DNA from 4 places in the Glutamicibacter sp. MOO4 genome. Region 4 is predicted to be linked to each of the others. Evidence: riboswitches for the same ligand, from Rfam matches in the RefSeq annotation. Region 4 holds a riboswitch; each other region holds the start of a gene.
The links. Region 4 has a riboswitch for thiamine pyrophosphate ahead of AC1Z3F_RS09935 (ECF transporter S component). Riboswitches for the same ligand answer to the same signal wherever they lie in the genome.

Region 1 (5,096 bases), 890 kb from region 4:
TACTTGGCAGATTTTCTACCGATTAATTCTCAGGGAGATTCATTATGTATCAAGTGTTTGATACATTAAAACCTATGGATCAGATCTCGGCGAGCGCCTTATCGATAGCTATTGCGTCATCAGTAATCTACCTATGGTTACGCTCAGTAGCTGCACGCCGCGGATCCTCAGCGTTACTCAGGGCTCAATCACATTCATTCTGGTGTGCCCTGATTGCGTTTTTTGCCTCGACTTCTGGCGACCTATCTCGGGTTTGGTCCATTCAAGCACCATCAGAGTCACCGACAACGCGCGTCATCATTGCACTGAGTGCCGCCGGTTGGCTGACTTTGGTCTACGTCATCGGGTTGTTTACTTGGCCTGGAGAACTGCGCTCAGTTCGCGTCGCATCTTTGGAACCACGCACGTTGACCACACCCTTTCCACGTAAGCTAGGTGCCCTAGTTGGCTCACTGGCAATCTTTGCATGTTGCATGTTGTGGCCGATATCCCGGGTCGCCGGCCACATCCCTGAAGGCAAAAGTACTGAATCCTCAGCGGCTGACTTCGAAGACGCAGTTGCGCCAACATGGGACAGCACATCCGGGTGGATTTCAGGCGCTGAAGTAGCTCCACTGTTTGCGCTGTGTATTTTCGCGGTTTTACTGGCCACTGCCGTGATCAGTGCAATCATCCTCAAACGCAGGCCCTTAGCCGGGATCTCCGCAACCCAAAACCAAGAACTACGCTCAATTTGGCTCAACCGGTTGCTACGAAATTGTGGTTGGCTGATGACCAACATCATCGGTGCCGCAATCACCTACGCCGATCCGGTTCTGAGTTCCGGGTGGAACAACGTGTCCATGTTTGCCGTCTTGGCTTTGGGCTTCGTGCTATTCGTCTGGGCTCCAAAGCATGCCGCACCGGAGGCCAATAGCCTGCGTAGCACCGCCTTCGCCCGGATGCGCAGCCACACGCTATCCGTATCCTATTTTGCGAATACGTTCTTGATTATCGCCGCGTTGATTATCTGGCTTGCGGCCAGTGAACTCGTTGGTCAAACGCCAGAGCCATTCGGTGAAGCCGGAGCCCGTGCTGTTGGCGCTTCCTTTGCGCTGCCATGGTCAGCGGCGGCGGTAGTCCTGTACCTAGTAATCTCTGCCGGCTTCGCGCTCTATGCACATTCACGAGCAAAGCTGGGGGCACTTTCTGAACCGAAGAGCCAAAATCTTCCGGTTTGGGTGTACACGATTGCAGCGCTGTTCATCGTCAGCGGGAGCATCTTGCTTTACACCCCACAAACACTGAGCTCAGGGGCACAACAGCTACTCTCGCCATGGGTCACTTCGGCAATAATCCTGGGAATGTTGGTAGCCGCGGCCGGTTACTTCTGGTGGATCCGACGTTGCGCAGTCCCTTGGGACCTCACGGACGAACAGGAAATCTGGTATCGGCAAATCTTGGAGTTCCGAGCCTTACGAGTGCTCTGCAGTGCGTTTTTCCTCTTGCCGGGCTTGGTCTCTTCCGATGAGCCAGCGGTGCTAGCCATAGGCGTTGGGCTCTTCTGCATCCCCGCCTTACTAGTGGTCAATCGCCCGAAGGCGCGCCTGACCACGAGCGTGCGCGCATGAGCACCCAGATCACGGTAGATCTTGAGGCGGCTACCGCTCCTTATGAGCAGATCCGTTCGCAGATCGCGTCGCTGATTAACCTCGGCGAATTAGTGGCGGGTAGCAAGCTACCCACGGTCAGGGCGTTGGCCACAGATCTTGGGGTAGCGGCCGGAACAGTCGCTCGTGCCTATAAGGAGCTGGAAGCCGAAGGGCTCATTTCTTCAAGACGCAGGGCCGGAACGATAGTTAATGAACGCGCTACACCCATCGAAGAGCATGAAGATCTGGTGGCGGCGGTAGACCACCTTTGGAAGCTAGCGGCAGCGCAACATGTCGATGCGGCGACACTTAAAGCGTTAGTGGCGCGACGTGAACGTTAAGAATTTGTTCTAGGCATTGCTACTGCGTACGCTCTAAATCAGTGACACGGGGTGTCGGAGAAGCCGACTGAGATGAAACCCGTCGAACCTGATCTAGTTCACGCTAGCGGAGGGATGTCGCATGACTCTGCCTACCGTTGCCCAAAAATACCGGCAACACTCCCCTTTAGTTTTTTGCCTGACGAATACCGTCGTCACCAATTTCACCGCCAATGTCCTACTGGCTTCCGGCGCTTCACCAGCTATGACTAATCTGCCTGGCGAAGCTGGCGGGTTTGCTGCTTTTGCTTCTGCAGTGCTGGTGAATCTAGGGACTCCAAGCACCGAGCAAATGGTTGCCATGGAAGAATCGGTACTCTCGGCGAGCGCAGCAGGCACCCCGTGGGTATTGGATCCTGTGGCCGTCGGCGCCCTGTCGGTACGCACCGACTTCGCCCGGCGCATAGTTCAAGAACACCCCACCTTGATCCGTGGAAACGCTTCGGAAATCCTCGCCTTGGCGGGCAAGGATTCAAGCGGCCGAGGTGTTGACGCAGCAGATACCGTGCAGGCGGCCCTCGACGCAGGACGTGAACTGGCACAAGAACACGGCTGCGTTGTTGCTATCTCCGGCGAAGCCGACGCGATCATCGACGCTACCCGTACCGTACTGGTACACACCAACGGCATCGGACTGACCAGAATTACCGGTGGCGGATGCGCACTAGGTGCCTTTAACGCTGGCATGCTCGCGGTGCACGAGGACCCCTTTGAAGCCTCCATTGCCGCCCACGGTTTTTATGGCCTGGCCGCCGAAAAGGCACTGGCCGCAAGCACCGGCCCGGGAAGCTTTGCCGTGGCATTCATTGATGCGCTGGCCGCCACGGAACCCGAAGAATTACAGACTTTGAAGTACGAGGAACTGAACCATGGATAATATCGGCGCCTACCTAGTAGCCAACACCGCCAGCTGCACTCCACGCACCACCCTGGAAGTTATCCAAGGAGCAGTGGCCGGCGGCATCGAATGGATTCAGCTGCGGGCCAAGGATGAGACTGCCCGCGAATTCTTTGAACTGTCCTGCGCTGCAGCCCAACTAACCAAGGGCAAAGCCAAACTATTGATCAATGACCGGATTGACGTCTTCTTAGCTGCCCGCGCTGCCGGAGCTGCGGTCAACGGTATCCATATCGGGCAAAAAGACATTCCGGTGCGACTTGCACGAGAGATTATCGGCGAAGGCATCATCGGTTTGAGCGCTTCCACCGATGAACAACTGGCACAGGCAAATCTCGAAGCAGAGGTCATCGACTACTTGGGTGTTGGTGCAGTGCGTGCCACTCCTACCAAAAAGGATCACCCAACCCCGTTGGGTCTTGACGGTTTTATCCGTGCAGCATCCTTGACCGAACTACCGTGTGTAGCCATCGGCGCCATTACCGCTCAGGACGCAGCTGCGATTCGCGCTGGCGGAGGGTCGGGCCTAGCGGTAGTTCGTGCCATCTGTAATGCCGAGGATCCACAAACGGCCAGCGAGCAGCTAGTTTCAGCGTGGACGGTGGCACAGTGAATAATATTCTCTCAATTGCCGGCTCTGATCCTTCCGGTGGCGCCGGCATTCAGGCGGATCTAAAAGCCATTGCCGCTAACGGTGGTTATGGCATGTGCGTGATTACGGCATTAACCGCGCAGAACACCCAAGGGGTCAGCGCAGTACAAGCCATTGATCCCGGCTTTGTCTTAGCCCAGTTGGAATCCATTAGCGCTGATATACAGATTGACGCCATCAAGATTGGCATGCTGGCCAATGCTGAAGTAATCCGCGCGGTCAGTAGCTGGCTGGATACCGTAGATGCGCCGGTAGTTCTAGACCCGGTGATGGTAGCCACGAGCGGAGACCGATTACTAGAAGATGAGTCGGCACTCGATTCACTGCTGGACCGCGCCTGCGTCATCACCCCTAACCTACTTGAGCTAGCAAGCTTGCTACGCGAGCCAGCGGCCACACAATGGCCACAAGTCCTAGAGCAGGCACAGCGACTGGCCGCCAAGCACGACGTTCTGGTTTTGGCCAAGGGCGGACACCTGGCTGGAGACTTCTGCCCCGATGCGCTAGTTGGGTCCACTGGAGTGCTGGCCGAGTTCAGCAGCCCCCGACACCAAACCAAAAACACCCACGGCACCGGCTGCACCCTCTCCAGCGCCTTGGCTACTATCTACGCCACCGACGGTGACTGGGTCCAGGCTCTTGAGAAGTCCAAGGCCTATCTGGTGCGCGCTATCGGCGCAGCCGATCAACTCACTGTGGGTAGCGGGCATGGCCCGGTGAACCACTTTGTAGACTTCTTCAGCGACGCAGATCCCATGCAAGAGTGGTGGCAACAAATTGATGGACTGCGCGGATCCATTGATGGGTTGGAATTCATTACTCAGTTATCTGATGGGACACTGGCCTCAGCAGACTTTGAGTACTACCTGTCCCAAGATGCCCTGTATCTTAAGCGTTACGCTCAGGTATTGGCCGAGGCCAGTGCCTTGGCGCCAGATCTCGAAGCACAACGCTTCTGGGCTAGCTCGTCCAGTGCAATCTTGGAAGGCGAATTGCAGCTGCATCGCAGTTACCTTGCTGAAGGTACCCCAAACCCCAGTGCGATCACACTGAACTATGTGAACCACCTGGCGGCGTCCAAACAAAGCTACGGGGAACTAATTGCCGCAATCCTGCCCTGCTACTGGCTATATCAAGACATTGGTAGGCGCCTAGCCGCGGCCAATCACGATCAACACCCTTATGAAAAGTGGTTGAGCACCTACGCATCGGAAGAATTCGATCTAGCTACCGAGCAGGCCATCAACATGGTGCGTTTGGCGTGGAAGCAGGCTGATGGTGCTCTGCGTGAGCGGATGAGGGTGGCATTTGTGCGATCTTCAGAACATGAGTTGGCCTTCTTCGATCAGGCACGACAGAACCGAGTAGAATTTTCTACGGTCTGAAACGCGCGGGCCACGATCTGGAGGATTGTATGAGCTGGAGCATTCACGGCAACGGAAAGACCATCAACCCGGGCGAAGTTGTCGCCCCGGAAGAACGGTTGCACTGGCCACAAACCATTTCCATTGGTGCCCAGCACATCCTGGCGATGT
Region 2 (5,096 bases), 150 kb from region 4:
TCCAGCCCACCTAGCTAGCGAGCTGGCAGACGCTGCAGCTATTGCAACCAAACTGGATATGCAGATGCAACGGCTTCACACCGAGGTTCATGGTCACGATGCCAACAATGAACAACCCGATGGGCAAGATATGGATTCTGATGTGATCCAAGGGCTACTCATGCTGGCCAAGGAAGCTTCGAATAGTGGCGACCAGGCGCATAAGGGTGCAATCGGTCCCAACGACGCCAGCCTCTAGACGCACCAACTAAACAACGGCCACCTACATCATCGCATTGCGATGCGGTAGGTGGCCGTTCCTGTATTGCACTGCTCGCTACACTCTGAACTGGGGCCGATATCCGTGACGTGACGTCGGGGGTACTTTCGAGGTACACCTAGGTCCCACCTACGGCACTAGGATTCGATTTTGAGCATGAAAAAGCCCCGAAATTCAATGAATTTCGGGGCCAAATCTGTAGCGGCGCCGGGACTCGATCCCGGGACCTCACGATTATGAGTCGTGCGCTCTAACCAGCTGAGCTACGCCGCCACAAGTGAGAAGCAATCCAGTAGAAGCCAAGACTACTTCTCACTCAGAGCCCCCTGCCGGAATCGATCCGGCGACCTCGTTCTTACCAAGAACGCGCTCTACCACTGAGCTAAGGGGGCAACGAGTAAATACTCTACACGGCTTTGGGCACAAAGAAAAATCGTCATTCGCCTCCAATGAATTTCGGACCGCGTCGCGTTACCCCAAGTCAACGCATGTTTCTAGAAGACGTAGTGCTGACATGGAACGAAGGTTGGCACAAAAGCGCATAGGTGACGATGCTCACTGGAGCATTAGTAGTGGTCAATTTGGTAATTTCCAGCCTTCGGAAAGCGCTGCACGAGTTCCTTTTCTAACGACCAAGCGGTGCCACTTTCCTGCCGCTTGAGTCAGTGAAAATCACTTTTCCAACAACAAAACATCCGTACATCTTGATGCTTCGCAGTCAAAAGAGGTAAATATCAACATGTGCGAGGTCTGCCATTTTTCGCGGCGCAGACTACCCGCGTTTAGAACACCATCGAGCAACCGATCCCCTGCCGCGTTTTTCCTACTTGAGTAGGGGTCTTGTGACGTCAGCTACAAACTCGTTACGGATTTTGAAATCGCCAAAAACCTGTGTAGAGTATTTACTCGTTGCCCCCTTAGCTCAGTGGTAGAGCGCGTTCTTGGTAAGAACGAGGTCGCCGGATCGATTCCGGCAGGGGGCTCGAAATAAGAGAGACAATCTGAATTCAGATTGTCTCTCTTTTCGTCTATCTGGACTTATTTTCTTGGGCCCCGCTGCCACTTCGCTTCTCCCCCATCTTCCACTTCCAACGCTCAGACCTAGCGTCAAATTTTGGCGCCCATTCTTGTGCGCCGATTTTTTCATGCTAGTGTCGTCTCCGACCACACGGGAGCCCCATGGCAAGGGCTGAGATCGGGCTATCGCCGTCCGCGACCGTTGAACCTGTCCGGGTAATGCCGGCGAAGGAAGTGAGTTTCTCAATGGAACAATTTGAACAACATCCTGCCCACTCTCTCGCGTTCCGCGAATCGGAAGGGATCTCAGTTCCCGTCACGCAAATTCAACTTGCGGACTCCCCCAACGGCCAGCCAAATGAACCGCTACGGGTGTATCGCACCAGTGGTCCAGGTAGCGAACCAACTCAGGGACTGAATCCTTTTCGGGAACCGTGGATCATGGAACGAGCAGACGTTGCGGTCTATGAAGGCCGCGAACGCAATCTGCACGATGACGGGCGCTCAGCGGTCCGCCGAGGAACTGCCAGCGATGAATGGGCCGGACGCACGGCGCCACCACTACGTGCAGTTCAGGGGGCCACAGTAACCCAAATGCACTACGCACGAGCTGGGGTGATCACCCCTGAAATGCGATATGTGGCGGTTCGCGAAGAGTGCGATGTAGAACTGGTGCGCAGCGAGCTGGCGGCCGGGCGAGCAATCATTCCGTCCAATATCAATCACCCGGAATCTGAACCGATGATTATCGGCAAAGCCTTCTTGGTGAAAATCAATGCAAATATCGGCAACTCTGCGGTGACCAGCTCGATTGCTGAAGAAGTATCCAAGCTGCAGTGGGCCGCCAAATGGGGTGCAGACACCGTCATGGATCTATCCACCGGTGATGACATCCACACCACTCGTGAGTGGATCATCCGCAATTCACCGGTGCCCATCGGAACGGTGCCCATCTACCAAGCCTTGGAAAAGGTCAATGGCGAAGCCAACGCACTGACCTGGGAGATCTTCCGCGATACCGTCATTGAACAGTGTGAGCAGGGCGTGGACTATATGACCATTCACGCTGGCGTGCTCTTGCGTTATGTTCCTTTGACTGCCAACCGGGTTACCGGCATTGTCTCGCGCGGTGGGTCCATCATGGCCGGCTGGTGCTTGGCACATCACGAAGAGAATTTCTTGTACACGCACTTTGATGAGCTCTGCGAAATCTTCGCACAGTACGACGTTGCTTTCTCACTGGGTGACGGGCTTCGTCCCGGCTCCATTGCTGATGCCAATGACGCCGCGCAGTTCGCTGAGCTAGATACCCTAGCTGAGCTGACCAAGCGGGCCTGGAGGTACGACGTACAGGTCATGGTTGAGGGACCGGGACATATTCCATTCCATAAGGTCCGGGAGAATGTTGAACGCCAGCAGGAGTTGTGTGATGGTGCGCCCTTCTACACACTGGGCCCACTGGTTACCGATATCGCTCCGGGCTATGACCACATCACCAGCGCCATCGGCGCTACGGAGATCGCTCGATATGGCACAGCCATGCTTTGTTATGTCACACCCAAGGAACATCTGGGATTGCCTAACCGTGACGATGTAAAGACCGGTGTTATCACTTACAAGATTGCAGCTCACGCCGCCGACTTAGCCAAGGGGCACCCGGGTGCCAGTGCGCGCGATGATGCGCTGAGTAAGGCACGCTTTGAGTTCCGCTGGAATGACCAGTTCTCGCTGAGTTTAGATCCCGTCACGGCTCAAGAATTCCATGACGAGACTTTGCCCGCAGAACCAGCCAAGACCGCACACTTCTGCTCGATGTGTGGACCAAAATTCTGTTCCATGCGGATCTCCCAAGATATCCGTGATGAATACGGTTCTACGGAGGCTCAAGCGGCGTTGGCAGGCATGGCAGAAAAGAGTAGAGAGTTCTTGGAGAGCGGCGGAAAAGTTTATCTAGGAGATGAGATTCCGGTAGGCAGCGCAGCCCAGTAATAGCTGGCTGCTGGAACAAGCATCTTGGAGAAACACACAACGCCCCTGGATCAAACCTTTCGGTTTGTTCCAGGGGCGTTGTGTTGTGCTTTTAGCTAGTTAGCTTAGGAGCGTCGACTTAGTAGTCGCGACGTCCACCGCTACGGCCCGAGTCGCTGAAGCGCTTGTCGCCGCCACGGCCACCGAAGCGCTTTTCGCCGCCACCGCGTCCGCCGCGGAAACCGCCACGGTCTCCACCGCGGAAACCGCCACGGTCTCCACCGCGGAAGCCGCCACGGTCGCCGCCACGATCGTTGTCATCGTCGTCGCGTGGCTTACGGCCGGAGTCAAGCTCCATGCTGATCAGCTCGCCGCCGATGCGGGTCTTGGACAGTGCACGCCACTGGTCCTTGCTCAGCTCTGCTGGCAGTTCAACCAAGGTGTGATCCGAACGGATCTCAATGCCACCGATTTCCGAAGAATCGAAGCCACCTTCGTTAGCCAAAGCGCCAACGATCGAGCCTGGCTGCACGCGGTTGCGGCGGCCAATGGCCAGACGGTACATGGCGTTGCCTGCAGCAGCAGTCTTACGTGCACGTGGGCCACGGTCGCCGCGGTCACCACGGTCGCCGCGATCGCCACGTTCTGGGCGGTCACCACGTTCCATGCGAGCCTTCTTGGAAGGCGAAGCTACTGGTTCGGTCATCAGCAATGGACGTCCACCCTGAGCCATCAAAGCCAGTGCAGCTGCGATTTCCAGCTGATCAAGGTCTTCATGCTCAGAAGCGAACTTCTCAACGATTTCGCGGAAGGTGGTCAGGTCCTGACCACTGATGGTCTGATCGATGCGATCAGTGAACTTCTGGATACGACGGTCGTTAACCGAATCCAGCGAAGGAAGCTGCATCTGGGTCACCGGCTGGCGGGTAGCCTTCTCGATGGCACGCAGCAAGTACTTCTCGCGTGGGGTCATGAACAAGATCGCGTCGCCCGAACGACCTGCACGGCCGGTACGGCCAATGCGGTGAACGTAGGACTCGGTGTCATGTGGGATGTCGAAGTTGATGACGTGGCTGATGCGCTCAACGTCCAAACCACGAGCTGCAACGTCGGTAGCAACCAGGATGTCGATCTTGCCTGAACGCAAGTTCTCAACGGTGCGCTCACGCTGCTGCTGTGGGATGTCACCGTTGATAGCTGCAGCGGTGAAGCCGCGAGCCTTCAACTTGTCAGCCAGGTCCTCGGTAGCCATCTTGGTACGAACGAAGGCGATAACACCTTCGAATGACTCGGACTCGAGGATACGGGTCATGGCGTCAAGCTTGTGCGAGCCCATAACCTGCAGGTAACGCTGGGTGATGTTGGTGCCGGTCGACTGCTTGGACTTGACCGAAATTTCCTGCGGATCGCGCAGGTATTCCGAAGCAATACGACGGATGGTACGTGGCATGGTGGCCGAGAACAGGGCAACCTGCTTCTCTGCTGGGGTTGCTTCCAAGATCTTGTCGACCTCTTCGGCGAAGCCCATGCGAAGCATTTCGTCGGCCTCATCCAGTACAACGTACTGAAGGTTGGACAGGTCCAAAGAACCCTTGTTGATGTGGTCGATTACGCGACCTGGGGTACCAACAACAACCTGAGCGCCACGGCGCAGGCCGTTGAGCTGTGGGCCGTATGGGGAGCCACCGTACACTGGCAAGACGGTGAAGTCTGGCAGGTACTTTGCGTAGGAAGTGAAAGCCTCAGCTACCTGGAGGGCCAACTCGCGGGTTGGAGCCAGAACCAGGATCTGTGGGGTGCGGGCTGGACCATTGGTGTCAGCCAGCTCTGCCATGCGGGACAGGGCAGGAAG
Region 3 (5,096 bases), 370 kb from region 4:
AACTATGGTGGAAATATTGTGTGGATTCAGGATCCCCAAACCTGAGCCAATGGGTGCGCCAGCAGGCATGATTGCAGCAACTCCCGCATCCTGCAAGCGTTGGGCCAGGGCGGGATCATCATTGGTATAGGCAAAAACCTCAAAGCCATCAGCCACTAACTGTTCGGTGGCCCAATAGAGTTCCAATGGATCAGGTAGCAGCGTGTCCTCATCAGCGATGACTTCCAGCTTGATCCAGTTGGTTTCTAACGCTTCGCGGGCCAGCTGTGCGGTGAGCACGGCGTCGCGTGCGGTGAAGCATCCAGCGGTATTGGGCAAAGCAATCACATCATTGCGTTGCAGCAACTCATAAACGTTGCCTGAACCGGATGCTGAAAAATGGCGGATGGCTACCGTGGTGAGTTCTGTCCCGGAAATTTGAAGTGCACTTTCCAGCGTGGACAGCGAGGTAGCACCTCCGGTACCTAGGATCAGGCGTGAGGAAAAAGTTCGGCCAGCAACAACAAATGGGTCCGTGGTTGCGTTAAGTTCTGTAAGCTCGTGCGCGTCCATGTTCAGCCTCCCTGTGCTGCCGTGACGAGTTCGATTGTGTGCCCGCTCTGCACCGCAAATCCGTTCCACGAGCTACGCGGCACCACTGCCCCGTTGACCGCGGCGGCCAGTCCAAGTTTGCTACCGTCAATGGCTTTGGAATCTTTGTCTAGTTCCTTGCCGATGTGTCTGGCGATGAATTCACGCAGGGACAATCCTGCGTCCACCTGAACGGGTTGGTTATTAACCGTGATGCTGATTGAAGTCATGAACTTTGCTCCAAAAGTGTGTCGGATGAGTAGGTAGGGAAACGGTACGGGTCAACGTCCTTGAGCATCGCACTGGCCGGCAGGTGCTCTGTCAGGTCAGCGGTGAGCGTTGATCCCAACGGGCTAAGTAGCACTCCGTGACGTGAATAGCCGGTGGAGATCACCAGCCCTGGATCTATTCGACCGATTAGCGGGCGGTCATCGGCAGTTGCCGGACGAGCTCGGGCAATGACCTCGTTCAGTGAGCAATCAGAGATGCCGGGAACAAGTCTGCGAGCGTTATCCAACAAGTTGTACATGGCGCCAACGTTGACTTGTGGATTCCCGTCTTCGCGCACGCTGGCTCCGAGAACAAGACTTCCGTCTTTGCGCGGAACCAGATAGACATTTTCTCTGTGCACGATGCCTCGAATAATTCGGGTCACTAATGCAGGGCCGGGTGGGCCTTGGATCCGCAGGATGTCACCATAAACCGGGCGTACGGGAGCTGGTTGAACTCCCCTAACCGTTCCTAGGGCAGTACAGAGAATTGTTTGCTCTGCTTCCAGTCTTGTACCTGAAGACGTCAGCACGGCCGTGGTTTGATTCTTGTCATCCTTGATCACTTCAACACACTGTTCAAGCACGAGATCCGACTGGAAATACTCCAGAAGAATTCGTACCACCGAGCGAGGGTCAATTTGATGATCATCCTCGCAAAGCACCGCACCAGCAATGTTTCTGGCCAGCGCAGGCTCTAGGTTTCGCGCTTGGCTGGGCAAGAGCTTTTGAGCTGACAGGCCTAAGGAAGTTTGTAATTCCACCAGCTCGTGTAGGGCTTCACGGTCCGCGGGTTCTGCCGCCACCACCAAGGTTGAGCTTGTCAGATAGTCGGGACGCTGGCCCGAGATCGCTTGAATCCTGTTCACAAAATCTGGATAGCTCTTGTTGGAGGCGGCCAACATCTGATGCAGTGGTCCTTGGCCCCAGACGGTTTCTGCTGCCGGCGCCAACATTCCTGCGGCAGCATGGCTGGCGCCTTGGCCGGGTGAAGGATCAATAATGCAGACAGTGTGCCCGCGCGAGCTGAGCTCAAACGCTGTGGCTAGGCCGATGATTCCGGCACCAACGATGTTGACATGCATAGGCGCACGCTTCCTTCCTACGGCGGCATGACCCGCATCAGGTATAGCGGTCGGCTCAGTGCCCTCTCAGCCTGGTCGATTCAGGCTCCCGCGGAGATGTTGCGATTATAAGCATGACCCAGCTCATAAAAGCGAACTACGGCGGACTTTGTTCCGTCATCTTCTGTGATGTACTTACAAACATGTCGCTTCCGAAGTATCCCGCTGAATTGGTTGCTGGTTCCACGTTGTTGGAAACCATCGTTGAGTTTGAGCAGCAGCTACTGTCTCCTACGATTCGCAACAACCCTGACCAGCTGAGTCTTCTATTGCACAAGAACTTTGGTGAGATTGGAGCCAGCGGACGTACCTACAACCGAGAACAGATTCTTAGATTGTTGGTCGCTGAGGATTCTGGTGGCAGCGCAGGACAGGTTCATGACCCTGTTGGTACACAACTGTCAACAAACCTTGTGTTGCTCCGGTGGTCCACCTTCGGTCACAGGGCAAGTCATCGCACTTCTCTGTGGTTCCACGATCAGGGCCGCTGGCAAATGCTCTTTCACCAAGGAACACTGAGCGCAACGGCAACCGACAAAGAACGCGATACCACCAATGCGCAAGTAGAAACTACCGGTGATGAAATTAGCGTTCGAAAGCTCAGGGCGTCAGATGCCGACGCGGTTTTTGAAGCCTTTACCTCTGATGCACTAATGCATCGTCAAGGTGAGGCCAGCACTCCCGCTAACGCCCGTAAACATGTTGGCGCCCTACTAGCTGATTGGCGACGTCAATGTCCGTTGGCCATCACGAAGAACGGGCGATTGATTGGCTTAGTTTGCGCCACCTTAGATTCAAGTAACAAGAATGCTTGGATTTGGTATTGGATGCATCAGGCATTTAGAGGGCAGTCACTGACTACTCGGGCTGTGGCCACCCTGGCGAATTATCTCTTTGAAGAGCAGGACATTTACCGCGTGGAGTTAGGGTTACGCGCAAATAACCCAGGTTCCCGCCATGTCGCTGAAAAGAACGGTTTTCTGCGTGAGGGTATTGAGCGGGGCAAATTCCTAATTGACGGTGAGCGTATTGATGTTTTTACATACGCACGACTTCGGGATGATCCAGTCCCGTCTGTAGTTCCATTGCCGTTGAACCTAACTGAGTAAGTTCAACGGCACGTAAAAAGTCGTGAAATCCATAGCGGATTCCACGACTTTTTATTTTGTCCCTGATGTTTTGATCTAGCTGGTTAGATGCCAGGCGTCGTAGGTGGAGTCGTCGGTGGTGCTGGTGGAGCCGGCGGTGCCGGCGGCGCCGAACCTGGCTCGTTGGAGACGACCTTGTCGGTATCAATCTTGTTCAGCGTACGAGCCGCTGCGTCACGTCCACCGAGGCCGAAGGCCAGCGCTGCTGCAAGAGCTGCGCCGATGACAATTGCGCCGAAGGCCATGTTGATGATTGAGTCAGCAATGCCCATGTACTTCAGACCCATTGCTACGAACAATGCGATTGCGGTGTAGCGGATGATCTTCGAAGCCGTGGTTTCACCCAAGAACTTGCCGATCACGTTGGCAATGACAAAACCTGCTGCGATGATTGCTGCGCCGAAGAGGATCTTGCCACCGAGGCTCAGAATCTCGTTGAGGATGTTGGTTATTGCTGGGAAGTTCAGCATCTGGGCTGCCATCACGCCGAAGAACAGAATAATGGCGATCTTGACAATTCCAGCGATGATTCCCGATGCGCTCTTGCCGTCTGGGACTACGCCCCATTCAGCAACAACACGGTCAGTGCCCACGCCCTGAAGGGTGGTTTCCAGTAGCTGACCCACAAACTTAGCGATCAGCACGCCGACTGCCAGTAGCGCAAGGGCCATGAGGACCTGCGGGATGGCGGTGAAGACCAGCTGCAACATCTGTTGGGCAGGATCCGAAATTGCCGCGATACCCAAGACCTGCAGTGCCGAGATAGCAACAACAAGCAGGATCAGTGCAAACACAATGTTGGAGATGATTCCAACGATCTTCGCCTGAGCTTCGCGTGACTGAACTTCGTCTACGGGTTCGTTGGCTGGAGTCAGCTTGCGAACGAGACCACTAAAGTCCACCGTTCCCAGTCCGGTATTCAGCAGCTGTCGAACGATATTTGCGATGACATAGCCAATGAAGAAGATGAAGCCGGCACCGATCAGATTCGGGATAAATGCCATGACTCCACCGAGCAGGCCCTGCACCGGTGAAAGAACTTCTGAAAGCGAGAAGACCTGGAGGATAGCGACGAGGCCAAAGAGCCAGACAATCAGCCCGGCAACTTTGCCGAGGGATTGCCCTATTTGAGTTCCGTCATTTCCTTGCTTCTGCAAGAACTTCACTCTGCTCACTAATTTGCCGGCAGCCCAACGAACTATTCGCGCTACAAGCCAAGTAATGATGAGAATGACGAGCGCAATGGCTACTTTCTGTAGCATTGACGCCCAGTCTATGTTGCCTAAGACGTTCCCAGACTGCATTTTCCGCTCCTTCAACGTAGGGACAAGTCGACCCTACGATGAAGGAACTACGCTGACTAGGGCAAAGACTGTAACTCCCAGCCAACGCTCATTGGATATATTCAGGTCTTAGTGCGGTATTCGAAGCAAAAATGGGCGTCTGCAGCGAAATTCACACATAGTGACCTGAGACACAACTGAATCACAAAATTTTTTGAAACTTATCAAATCTTCAAATCAGTGAATTCACCTGAGTGACTTGCGGTTTCTTAGATCAAGAGTTATCCCGCAAGTCCCAAATCGACTCCAAGGGACTTACTCAACCACTTCGCTGACCACGGAGGCACCGAGCTCGACGGTGCGAGAGACAGTGCAATATTTGTCGTGAGATAGCTTGACGATTCGCTCCACCATACTGGCGGCTTTGCGCCCCTCTTCGGTATCCGGGAACTTCAGATCAAAGCCAAGGTGAATGTCATCCATACGGCTTGCGCCGTCTTCAGTGATCTTGTATCCACTTGCCTGAACATCAAATTTTTCTGGCTCACTACGTCGAGTTGTTGCCACGTCCACGTCGATTGAAGAGCAACCAGCAATGGCTGCCAGCAACAATTCAACCGGCGAGAGCAGACCCTCACCCTGACCAAATTCAATGCTCGCACCGGAGGCGGCACTGGTTGCAACATACTTGCCTGACTCGGT
Region 4 (5,096 bases):
CATCAAGGATCAACACGTCTGGAGAAGCGGCTAACACGGTGCCTACGGATAGCCGACGTTTCTCTCCTCCGGAGAGCGTGAATGGGTTTGCGTCAGCAAGATGTTCCAGACCCAAGCGCACCAGCAGTGACTGCACTAACTGCTCAACTTGTTCCGGCTCGTATTTCAGTTCTCGCCCGCCAATGGCTTTGGCTCTTAACGGAGCAAAAGCTAGTTCTTCACGGACGGTTTGCGCCACAAATTGGTGCTCAGGTTCTTGGAACACTGAACCGATCCGACCAATCAGCGCACCAGCTTTCCAGCTAAACGGTGAGCTGCCAAGACCATTGGCTAGCTGCTCGCTTGCATCAAGCTGTCCTGCGACAGGAGCGAGCAAGCCACCAACGGTGAGTGCCAAGGTGGATTTACCTGCACCGTTTTCACCACGGATGACCGTTGCGGTGCCTGCGCGGACTTGTAGGGTAACCGGGCGGGTGCGCGGTGCTTGCTCAGCTCGGGCGCACACCAAGTCTTTGGCCTCCAGCAAGGTTCCTCCCGGCTGGAGTGTCACTTGTTGGATTTGTGGCAGGTAGCCGGGAACCCACAGACCGGCCGAAGCGAGTTCAGCGCGAAGCTGCTGATCCTCCATGAGCTGTTGCGGGCTCAGATCATGGGCTACTCCGCCACCTGGCTCAAGGACGATGATGCGGTCCATGTGCTGGGCCCAGACTTCCAACCGGTGTTCAACTACCAGCACGGTGGCCCCGCTGAGCTGTGCCGCATTAAGCACGGCATCGCGCAAGGGACCGATCCCCTCTGGGTCCACGTTGGCGGTCGGCTCATCAAGGAGCATCAATCCTGGCTGCATGGCCAAGATCCCGGCCAGAGCCAGTCGCTGTTTCTGTCCTCCGGATAGTTCTTGGGTCCGGTGGTCAAAGGAGAGCATGCCTAGACCTACAGCGTCCAATACTTCTGGGATGCGCTCACGGATCACCTCGGGATCTACAGCAAGATTCTCCGCACCGAAGGCGACATCATCAGCTACCCGGCTCTGCACCACTTGGGTCTCCGGGTCTTGCTGCATCAGCCCAACCGGGCGTTGGCGAGCAAAGGCATCTGCCCCGTCAATGAGTAGCTCCCCACGCATTTGCTGCGACTCGTCGACTTCCAACAACCCCGCCAGAGCATGTAGCAAGGTCGACTTTCCCGCACCGGAAGGACCAACAAGAAGTACTTTCTGGCCGGCCTGAATATTAAGGTCTAAATCGGAAACGGCGGGAGTTGTTCTTTCGGCATGCTGCCAGCTAAAACCACGCGCAGAAATCTCGGCGCCCCGCCGAGTTTGAGCGTCAGCGCCACGGTTAGCCAGCGAACTCATTTGGCGGCCAGTTTCCCGGACTCGAGGTGAGCACGGCGGCTAGCCAGTGCGCTCAGTGCACCGGTCTTAGCCAATCCACGGGTGGCCAGCCAAGACAGCAGACCAGCGATAATCAGTCCAGAGACGCCGGTGATCAGCACGTGCAAGATCTTTAGTGATGAGGTGTATTCCACGTAGTACGCCAGGATGTAGGCTTCGGAAATACCGGCGAAGATGCCGGTGAAAAAACCTGCAATGAGCGCAACGCTCAGGTTCCACTTGCGGTAGCGGAAGATGGCAAAGACCAATTCAGCACCAAGGCCCTGGACCAGCCCGGAAACGATGACGCTCAGACCGTAGTGAGATCCCAGCAATGCCTCGATAATGGCTGCCAGTAATTCGCAGAACACTGCTGCACCTGGTTTGCGGATGATCAGGGCACCGAGTACCGCTGGGAAGAGCCATACGCCAGTCAGCAGTGCAGCGGCAGGTGGGAAGGCAACAAAAGCTAGCGAGAACAGCGGCATGCCTGCGCTCCAAGCCCAGAAGATCACTCCTGAGGCTACGGCGATTACTGAGGCTACGACGATGTCGACAACGCGCCAGCTGGTTCGCTGTTTTGCTGCTACTTGGTTCATGGGTGGTCCTCCTATATTTAGGAGGGGAGATGTACGGACTGATGGCATAGTGCTACACCCGTCCGCATCCGAGATGCTCGACTTCCTTCGCCGGTACTAGCCGGAGCAGGTTCGAGGGTCTGCGATCTATCGCACTCTCAGCGTCTTGGCGACTTCTTTTTTGAAGTCTGACGCTCCCCTGTCGGAAAAATTACTGCTCCCCCACCTTACCGCAGGTATGCTGGGCAGAGGAAAGATAAGTTACGACGTTGAAGCGAGGGCAATATGAACACAGTACAGAAACTTGCCACCACCGGAATTTCGATTGGCGCCGGTTTGCTCGGCAGCAAGCTAGTTGATCAGCTGTGGAAGGGCGTCACCGGAAATAAGGCTCCCCGCAAGGGTAGCGAAGAAGCTGCTGAGGCTTCATTCCGTCAGGCGCTCGGATTCGCGATCTTCTCATCGATTGTCGCAGCGACCATCCAGGTCTTGGCAGACCGTGGCACCAACAAGGTTGTCGCACGGTTCAGCAAGTAGCTAATGCTCAAGGAACGGCCCACCAATGGTGGGCCGTTCCTTTTTGTTTTGTTCAGTTTTACACTGCTCAGTTTTTCACTGCTCAGTTTTACTTTGAGTCCTTCGACTCTTCGCTGGAGACTTCAACAGACGCGGTGGCCGGTGCGTCAGATACCGTGTCCACTACTTGCCTCAGTTCATCGGCGTAGAGAGATTGTTTGGCAGCGTGCTTGGTTCGGTAACCAGCGCGCCCAATCATATGTGCGGATACGGGAGCGGTCAGTAGCTGCATCCCCCAAGCCAGGAACAATACTGGAACCACACTCCAGCTACGCAAGTGAATTGCTAGCGCGGTGAAGATCAGCAGAAAGCCAAGTACTTGCGGTTTGGTGGCGGCGTGCATCCGAGTGAGCATGTCGGGGAATGAAAGCAGACCGATACCGGCAATCAGCGACATGAGGCAGCCGGTGATCAGTAGGACGGCGACAAGAATATCGAGGAACAATTCCATTAGGCGTTCCTCTGATCCGAGACGTACCGCGACACCGTAACCGAGCCAATGAAGCCCAAGGTGCACGCAACAACGACAAACAACAGGTAGTCGGTGTGGCGGTTGAAGACCATTTCCAAGCACAACGCCACGGAAATGATCAGCAGCATCACGTCCAAGGCTAAGACTCGGTCAAGAATCGAGGGGCCCTTGGCAACGCGGATCAAGCACGCAACGGTGGCTAGACCCAGCATGATGCCGCAAATCCACATCACGATTGTCATCATTTTTTGCCTCCTACTCGACCAAGAATTGGACCGCATTCGTGCTTGATTGCTTCAAATTCATCGTGGCTACCCATCGCCATGATCACTCGACGTTCAATGTCGCGCACCGCTTCGCGGGCCCGTTCCATGTCGGATCTCGATTCGATGTTGATGTAGTGCAAGTACAGCGTTGATGAGCGCCGGTCAACGTCGATAACAAATGATCCAGGAATCAGCGTCAGTACATGTCCCACCGCGGTGACAATCAAATCCGAGTCGGTACGCAACTCCACGGCGATCACTCCACTGCGGGTTTTCTTTCCCCGGAAGATCGCCAGTCGTGCCACTTGGAAACTTGCCACAAATACTTGACCGATGAACCAGATAAACAGTTCAAAGCAGTACCAGACGTTCACACGGCCCGAAAGGACCACCGGCGGTAGCGGGAAGAGCGTGACAATTATCAGCGCAACGATGACACCGAAGATCAGATTCGCCGGCGAGAAGTCTTGCCAGAGGGCTGCCCAGACAAAGATCAGCAACGCCAGCAGCGGCCATTCCTGTTTGAGTGTTGCCCGGTGACGGACACCAGAAGTATCAAGCGCATCATGGATACGCTGATCTCTGTGCTTCAGGTTTTTAGTCGACATCGTCCCCTCTAATCACAATGGCAAGATCGCACTGATATATGGTTCGCGAGCAATGAGCTCAGCTGCGACCCGTTCACAGAACTCGAAGATTGGTCCAGCAAATACGGTCAACGCAATGCCGGCTACAACGAGTGACGCGGTGGAATAGCGCATTCCCCACGGCAAAGAATCGGCTTCAAGCTCCTTGGCCAGTTTCAGACCCAATGCCGGATTTTGCGCTCCACCAGCAGCAGTCTCAATAGCTACTGAGGCGGCCTGTTCCACTAGTTCTTGGTTTGGAACTTCAGCATCGGTAGCGCGTCGCCAGAACACACGGGCCCAAACACGGATGATGGCCAGCAGCGTCAGCAAGCTAGTGAGCAGACCAGCGCCAACAACAATCCAGGTCAATGGGTCAGCATCCTGTACTGCGGCGTGCAGCAATCCGAACTTCCCCAGGAATCCGGAGAACGGTGGGATGCCGCCCAAGTTGATCGCGGGGATAAAGAAGAGCAGCGACAGCGCCGGGGAAAGTTTGGCTAGCGAGCCGAGCTTGGTGACATTCGAGCTACCTGCACGACGTTCAATCAGGCCGGCCACCATGAACAACGAGGTCTGCACAATAATGTGGTGACCTACGTAGTAGATGGTTGCCGCGATGGCTAGTGGGGTGCCGATAGCAACACCAAAGATCAGGTAACCGATGTGGCTGGTCAGCGTGAAGGACAGCATACGTTTGATGTCCGTCTGGGCCAATGCACCAAGAATACCGACCACCATGGTCAGCGCTGCGGCCACCATCAGTCCGGCGCGTACTTCGCCTCCGGGGAACAGTAAGGTTTCGGTACGCACGATGGCATACACGCCCACCTTGGTCAGCAACCCTGCGAACACGGCGGTCACCGGTGCCGGAGCGGTTGGGTAGGAGTCGGGAAGCCACAAGGACAGCGGGAACACCGCGGCCTTGATGCCGAAGGCAATCAACAGCAATACATGCAAGATCAGCTGCGGGCCTTGATCCAACTGTGGCAGCTTCACCGCGAGGTCCGCCATATTCACCGTTCCGGTGGCGGCGTAGATCATGGCGATGGCCATCAAGAAGACCACCGAGGAAACCACCGAAACCACCACGTAAGTAGTACCGGCGCGAATGCGTTCAGCTGTGGCACCCAAGGTGAGCAGCACGTAGCTGGCGGTGAGCAGGATTTCGAATCCGACATAGAGGTTGAAGAGGTCCGCTGC

Region 1: it holds a riboswitch for thiamine pyrophosphate, as region 4 does, so the genes downstream of both, thiM (hydroxyethylthiazole kinase) here and AC1Z3F_RS09935 (ECF transporter S component) in region 4, are expected to answer to the same signal.
Region 2: it holds a riboswitch for thiamine pyrophosphate, as region 4 does, so the genes downstream of both, thiC (phosphomethylpyrimidine synthase ThiC) here and AC1Z3F_RS09935 (ECF transporter S component) in region 4, are expected to answer to the same signal.
Region 3: it holds a riboswitch for thiamine pyrophosphate, as region 4 does, so the genes downstream of both, thiO (glycine oxidase ThiO) here and AC1Z3F_RS09935 (ECF transporter S component) in region 4, are expected to answer to the same signal.

What each region holds. Positions count from the first base shown of each region.
Region 1 is NZ_CM167800.1:3,022,710-3,027,805, reverse strand. It holds gene AC1Z3F_RS14150 (hypothetical protein) at 75-1,610, shown strand; gene AC1Z3F_RS14145 (GntR family transcriptional regulator) at 1,607-1,972, shown strand; TPP riboswitch at 2,010-2,104, shown strand; gene thiM (hydroxyethylthiazole kinase) at 2,094-2,888, shown strand; gene thiE (thiamine phosphate synthase) at 2,881-3,522, shown strand; gene thiD (bifunctional hydroxymethylpyrimidine kinase/phosphomethylpyrimidine kinase) at 3,519-4,946, shown strand; gene AC1Z3F_RS14125 (uracil-xanthine permease family protein) at 4,976-5,096, shown strand, end outside.
Region 2 is NZ_CM167800.1:1,976,615-1,981,710, forward strand. It holds gene AC1Z3F_RS09230 (GTP pyrophosphokinase) at 1-238, shown strand, start outside; tRNA gene AC1Z3F_RS09235 (tRNA-Met) at 459-532, opposite strand; tRNA gene AC1Z3F_RS09240 (tRNA-Thr) at 580-651, opposite strand; tRNA gene AC1Z3F_RS09245 (tRNA-Thr) at 1,171-1,242, shown strand; TPP riboswitch at 1,418-1,527, shown strand; gene thiC (phosphomethylpyrimidine synthase ThiC) at 1,523-3,265, shown strand; gene AC1Z3F_RS09255 (DEAD/DEAH box helicase) at 3,384-5,096, opposite strand, start outside.
Region 3 is NZ_CM167800.1:1,759,172-1,764,267, forward strand. It holds gene AC1Z3F_RS08140 (thiazole synthase) at 1-552, opposite strand, end outside; gene thiS (sulfur carrier protein ThiS) at 555-800, opposite strand; gene thiO (glycine oxidase ThiO) at 797-1,924, opposite strand; TPP riboswitch at 1,922-2,026, opposite strand; gene AC1Z3F_RS08155 (GNAT family N-acetyltransferase) at 2,107-3,072, shown strand; gene AC1Z3F_RS08160 (mechanosensitive ion channel) at 3,156-4,415, opposite strand; gene AC1Z3F_RS08165 (OsmC family protein) at 4,710-5,096, opposite strand, start outside.
Region 4 is NZ_CM167800.1:2,127,740-2,132,835, forward strand. It holds gene AC1Z3F_RS09930 (ATP-binding cassette domain-containing protein) at 1-1,357, opposite strand, end outside; gene AC1Z3F_RS09935 (ECF transporter S component) at 1,354-1,974, opposite strand; TPP riboswitch at 2,040-2,164, opposite strand; gene AC1Z3F_RS09940 (DUF4235 domain-containing protein) at 2,239-2,490, shown strand; gene mnhG (monovalent cation/H(+) antiporter subunit G) at 2,579-2,980, opposite strand; gene AC1Z3F_RS09950 (MrpF/PhaF family protein) at 2,980-3,246, opposite strand; gene AC1Z3F_RS09955 (Na+/H+ antiporter subunit E) at 3,243-3,875, opposite strand; gene AC1Z3F_RS09960 (Na+/H+ antiporter subunit D) at 3,888-5,096, opposite strand, start outside.